2 regions of the Vibrio sp. 16 genome follow, and region 1 is predicted to be linked to the other one. Evidence: riboswitches for the same ligand, from Rfam matches in the RefSeq annotation. Region 1 holds a riboswitch; the other holds the start of a gene.

What was found. A riboswitch is a leader RNA that binds a small molecule or an ion and turns the genes downstream of it on or off. The one in region 1 is predicted to bind lysine.
Region 2: linked by a shared signal. The riboswitch ahead of lysC (lysine-sensitive aspartokinase 3) and the one ahead of tet(35) (tetracycline efflux Na+/H+ antiporter family transporter Tet(35)) in region 1 are both predicted to bind lysine.

The regions. Positions count from the first base shown of each region.
Region 1 is NZ_OY808997.1:619,923-623,087, reverse strand. Features, by position in the region: gene tet(35) (tetracycline efflux Na+/H+ antiporter family transporter Tet(35)) at 1-1,518, opposite strand, end outside; lysine riboswitch at 1,632-1,813, opposite strand; gene U9J37_RS02810 (H-NS family histone-like protein) at 2,369-2,782, shown strand; gene U9J37_RS02805 (inosine/guanosine kinase) at 2,862-3,165, opposite strand, start outside.
Region 2 is NZ_OY808997.1:2,124,551-2,127,715, reverse strand. Features, by position in the region: gene pmbA (metalloprotease PmbA) at 1-276, shown strand, start outside; gene lysC (lysine-sensitive aspartokinase 3) at 335-1,687, opposite strand; lysine riboswitch at 1,795-1,972, opposite strand; gene U9J37_RS09595 (pyridoxal-phosphate-dependent aminotransferase family protein) at 2,199-3,165, shown strand, end outside.

The DNA.
Region 1 (3,165 bases):
GGCAAACGAAATACCGACCGACGCCGTCATACCCAATGTGATGAAACCAATGCAGGATACGGCTGCAACAGACAATGCGTAAGGTAGCTGTGTAGCAACGTGATCAATGTGATTACAACGTGCGCCTGTCGAAGACAGAATGGTCGTATCTGAGATTGGTGAACAGTGATCACCAAATACCGAACCAGCTAAAACAGCACTTAGCATCGGAAGCATTAACGCAAGATCGGTTGCGCCAGCCATATCACCCGCGATTGGTAACATGATACCAAACGTCCCCCATGATGTGCCCGTTGAGAACGCCATCAAGCCAGACAATAGGAACAAGATTACAGGTAACCAGTGTGGGTTAATATTGCCTTGCGCAAGCGTTGACAGATATTTACCTGTGTTCATGTCGCCAATGACAGAACCAATTGTCCATGCGAAGACTAGGATAAGAATTGCGCCAAACATTGATTTGGCACCGATCCAAAGCGTACGGCCAATTTCCGATGCGGCGATACCTTGTTTGAATACCGTGAATAGAGCAACCGCTAGGCCAACCAAACCACCGTAAATTAAAGAGGTACCAACATCAGTATTCTCAAACGCGCCCAATAGATTGAACTCAATACCGTCTGAAGCCAACGCTTGACCACCGGTGTAAAGCATTGACGCAACCGTCGCAATGATTAGGAAAACAATCGGCAAAACAAGATCAGACACTTTGCCGCCTTCGCTTTCGCGGATATCTAGCTCTTCGTTCAGCTCATGAGCTTCCTCGGTATCATTCTCTTGGTCTTTGTCAAAACCTCGGCCCTGAGACGCAGCGATCTCGTGGTCACGCATCTTGCCAATATCTAAGCCAAACCAAGCCACAGCGAATACCATCAATAGCGCAAAGATTGCGTAGAAGTTCATTGGAACCAAACGCAAGTAAGCGCCTAATGCCGAGTATTCTGTGATGCCGTGGGAGACGAGAATGCCACCGATGATTGTCATGATGTAAGCACCCCAGCTAGACGCAGGCATGATCACACACATAGGTGCCGCTGTAGAATCGAGGATATAAGCAAGCTTAGCACGAGACACGTAGAAACGGTCAGTAACAGGTCGAGAGATTGCCCCTACCGCTAAACTATTAAAGTAGTCATCGACGAAGATGAACACGCCAAGAAACGCAGCCAAAAGCTTAGAACCACGTTTGCTTTTCACGCGTGTCTGCGCCCACTCAGCAAAAGCGCGAGTACCACCCGACAGTGTTAACAGCGCAGTCATCATACCGAGCAACAATAGGAAGCCGACAATACTCATGTTCCAAGTGTTAATCCCACCGTCTTCGATGAACACACTAGATACAGTAGAGCCAACATATCCAAGCGCATTACCCAATGAGTAGTCATTAAGCAAGACAGCACCAAGAACAATACCGACACCTAGAGAAACAAGTACGCGACGCGTAACAATAGCAAGACTCAACGCCACTAAAGGAGGCAAAAGAGATAAAGGAGATGATGCAAAATCAATTAAATTCATGATCTTCAAAAACCAGTAATAAATGGTTAGAGATCTACTGCAGACTAATTGATGGAACTCATTTCCAAGCAATTAACTAAAAATAAGCGACAGGCAAGCGAATGCTTACCCAGCCCTACAGTAGCGCTCCATAGTTTTACAAATTATAGACTATGGCAGTGTTACCCCTTTCGAGTGTAACCCCAGCAAGCATCTTTGATTTGATAGCCCACTTCGGCGAAATAACCTTTCCTACTTGTTCATTGGCATCACCCCAACAAGCATTACTTATTTATTCCGCGCCTCTACCGCACATGCTGAAACTTTAAACTATCGAAAAGTCATTTTAACAATAATTTAACCAGCATAATGCATTAGGTTCCGCTTATTGTACTTAAGTCACACTTCTTTTCAATACATCGTGCCAGATTTATTGTTAAAAATATTTTTATACCGGAAAGATTAACCTTCCAACTTTTGTGCATAGACATTCTTTGCATACCATCTCATACAACTAAGGAATGACTATCTTGGTAAGCATCTAAAATAGACACTAATAATGTGGCACCTAAAAATTCAAATGTTTGTCGCCGACTATTTTTTGACGATTTGTTTATTCTTAAATTAGAAACAGTTTTCAATATATGAAACCAAATACTTAATCATGAGTTGATTATTTATCAATATGGTCTAAACCAGCCAGTAAAAACTAAACTAGGTCACGAAAACTTGCGTAAAAAAATACAAATCTTCTGCGATGAATTATATTTGTCAGGATTTAACTAAATTTACATTCTATATATTGTAATATCCATTTTTCAGGATTATTATCTTTCATATTAGGCACTCCTTATAAAAGTGAGATTTAAATATGTCGGAACTAACAAAAACACTATTAAACATTCGCAGCTTGCGTGCTTTCTCTCGTGAATTAACACTGGAGCAATTGGAAGAAGCACTAGAAAAATTGACGACAGTTGTAGAAGAACGCCGAGAAGCAGAAGAAGCAGAACGTGCGGCAGCAGCTGAGCAAGAAGCTAAACTGTCGGCTATTGCAGAGCAAATCGCAAAAGATGGCATCGATGTAGAAGCATTGATTTCTGCGCTTGCTGGTGACTCAAAAGCAAAAACTAAAGCGAAATCAAAGCGTGCGCCTCGCCCTGCGAAGTACAAATACACAGATGCGAATGGCGAAGAAAAAACTTGGACTGGCCAAGGTCGTACACCTTCAGCAATTCAAGAACAATTAGATGCAGGTAAATCACTAGACGATTTCCTAATCTAAAATAAGTAACAACAAAAAAAGCGCCTTCATGGCGCTTTTTTTATAAGTCAAAAACCTCATAATTTTGAGGTTTTCTTTTCTATCGTTCCCAATACGCTTCTTCCAAGCTGTCTTCTCTTTCAGGCAAGCCTTTAGACAAACGTGGTGAGTGTTGTACCAGAACTTCATAACTAGCACGGTTTGAATACTTACATACCTGAGAAAACGACGAGTAAGTCAAATAAGCATGGGCATGTTTGCTTGAGTTAGGCACGTTTTCTTTGTGATACTTGTTTGCCGCCATGTCGTGCAGTAAGGCAGATAACGCTGCATCCCCTGCACCATTTGTATTTTTAATCTTCTCAGGCCCGCCCATATAAGGTGAAATATGCGAATACACTTTA
Region 2 (3,165 bases), 1.5 Mb from region 1:
TTCGAACAAATGCTGAAAGAGCTAGGCACAGGCTTATTGGTCACAGAGACCATGGGCCAAGGTGTCAATATCGTGACAGGCGATTATTCTCGTGGTGCGGCAGGCTTCTGGGTGGAGAATGGTCAAGTTCAATATCCTGTGTCAGAAATTACCATTGCTGGCAATCTTAAGCAGATGTTCCAGAACATTGTCGCTGTCGGTAATGATGTGGAAACGCGTTCACAAATTCAAACGGGTTCTATATTGCTTGAATCTATGAAGGTGGCGGGCGAGTAATCCCCTATATTTGGCTTGAATAGAAAAAGGTTGGCGTAGTGCCAACCTTTTGTTTTTCTTAGCCCTCAAACAACTCAGTGTGCAGCTTTTGGATGGCTTGCTTTGAGACGGACTCATGCACTAAGAAGCAGAGGTTGTGCGGACTTGCACCGTAACAGATCATGCGTAGATTGAAGTCTTCTAATGTGCCAAAGACTTGCTTCGCGTAGCCTTTACTCTCACTCATGTTGTTGCCGATTAGCGCAACCAGACATAAGTTGTGCTCGACGTCGACGCTACATAGCTCCTCTAACTCAATACGAGCGGCTTCCGGCAGCTGAGGCGCACCGCCTGAGGTATCAGTTTGATCCAATGTTAACGAAACGCTAATCTCGGAAGTCGTGATTAAATCCACCGATATCTTGTGCTTGGCTAGAATCTCAAAAACACGGGCTAAAAAACCGTATGCGTGGAACATTTTTGCGCTGCGTAGTGTCACCATTGTCTGGTTGCAGCGAAGGGCTAATGCACGAAATAGCGGTGAGCTCTCCACTTGATGGCGAATCCAAGTCCCGCCCTTTTCTGGCTCTTTTGATGAGCCGACAAAAACTGGAATATCATGACGCAGTGCCGGAACGAGAGTCGATGGGTGTAAGATCTTCGCGCCAAAGTTTGCCATCTCAGAGGCTTCGCTAAAGCTGATTTCTGGGATTGGAGACGCTTTCGGTGCGATACGAGGATCGGTAGTGTAGATACCGGGAACGTCAGTCCAGATTTCCAAGCCTGACGCTTCAACCGCCTCTGCAATCAGCGCGGCGCTGTAGTCACTGCCGCCACGACCTAGGGTTGTGGTATTGCCTTCTGCGTCTGATCCGATAAAGCCTTGAGTGATCACTACGGATTCTTGGCATAGTGGAATGAGCTTTTCTTCGGCAAGCTGACGGATGCTATCTAGCTCTGGTTCTGCTTTGCCAAAGTTGCTGTCGGTGCGCAGTACATCTCGAATATCGAAACGTGTGGCGGCGATTCCTCGCTCTCTCATTAATTGGGTAAGCAGGTGAGTCGACATCAGCTCACCACACGCGACTAAGTGGTCTGTGAGCTTACGGCTCGCTTGGATTGAAGCGGCTTCTGCAAGGCTCGTCACCGTATCTAGAATGGTGTAGACCTCGGCTGCAGCCTGGGTTGAATCTTCGAGTTGGTCCAAAACAGCATTATGGATCTTAGCCAGTTTGGTTAATATCTCACTTCGATGTGTTTGGTCTTGCACACCATTGGCTAACTCGACCAATAGGTTGGTGACACCTGAACACGCACTGCTAACAACTAATTTGGTATTGGGGTTTGATTCGATAATGGCTGCACAGCGACTCATCGCCTCAAAATTAGCAACACTTGTCCCACCAAACTTAGCAACATTGAAACTGCCCACGGCATTTCTCCCACGACTTCCTGAAAATAAAACTGGGGGTTAACCCAACATCCGATGTTTGCTTGAAGAGAGAATGAGCGAAAAAGAGGTATTTTTGAAATGCTATTGACCTCAGAAGCTCATCATCAGGCTGTGCTGATGACAGTTGATGGGACTCAACCCAAGTCAACCGACAAACCAAAACCACACTTTTGGTTTACCTCGGCACTGCTCCCCCTCAATGTGTTGTCTCGGAATTGTGGTTCCACGACACATCTACCTGGGCAGTGCTCCTCTTCTGCAACAATTTAAGTTGCGTGGCATAAATATTCGCCACCTATCCAGCATTGAACGTTTTTATGTGACCAATGTCAACGGTATTTTGTAACTTTATGCTCTTGGTAAATTAACAAACTTGTGACACTGGTTTGACCTCAAGACTTTGGGCTAATTGCTGAGGCGTTTGAATTGGATTAAGGTGAATCAATAACCTTCAACAGAACAATAAAATAGTTTGCAAAAGGAGCTGCCAATGACGATTCAAAGTTTTATTCCACCTCACCGCATCCTGATGGGACCGGGACCTTCGGACATTTCACCTCAAGTGCTGCAGGCGTTGAGTCGTCCAACGGTTGGTCACTTAGATCCTCTATTCATCAAGATGATGGATGAACTCAAGCAGCTACTTAAGTATGCATTCCAAACGGAAAATGAATTCACGATTGCAGTTTCTGCGCCCGGGAGTGCAGGAATGGAAACTTGCTTCGTCAATTTGATTGAGCCAGGTGACAAAGTAATTGTTTGTCGAAATGGCGTATTTGGCGAGCGCATGAGAGAAAACGTCGTCCGAGCAGGCGGTGTGGTTGAGCTTGTTGACGACGAGTGGGGCGCACCGGTCTCGGTAGAGAAAGTGGAACAGGCTCTGAAAGCCAACCCAGATGCGAAGATTCTTGCTTTTGTTCATGCTGAAACCTCGACAGGTGCTTGCAGTGATGCAGAGGCTCTAGGTAAGCTCGCTAAGCAGCACGGCGTGTTATCGATTGTGGACGCGGTAACGTCTTTAGGTGGCGTTCCACTAAAAGTTGATGAGTGGCAGTTGGATGCGGTTTATTCCGGTAGCCAGAAATGTTTGTCGTGTGTACCAGGTTTATCGCCAGTGACACTCTCTCAAGCAGCCATTGATAAAATCCAAGCGAGAAAGACACCAGTCCAGAGTTGGTTTCTTGATCAAAGCCTTGTGTTGGGGTACTGGAACGGGGAAGGCAAGCGCAGCTACCATCACACTGCGCCGGTCAATAGCCTTTATGCGCTTCATGAATCACTGCTCATTTTGCAAAATGAAGGGCTAGAAAATGCTTGGCAACGCCATCGCGAGATGCACGAAAAGCTAAAAGCTGGATTAGAGAAGCTAGGTTTTGAATTTGTTGTTGAGGAGCAATCTCGCTTGCCTCAGTTGAACGCAATTTATGTACCTCAATGGGTAGACGAGGTAAAAGTGC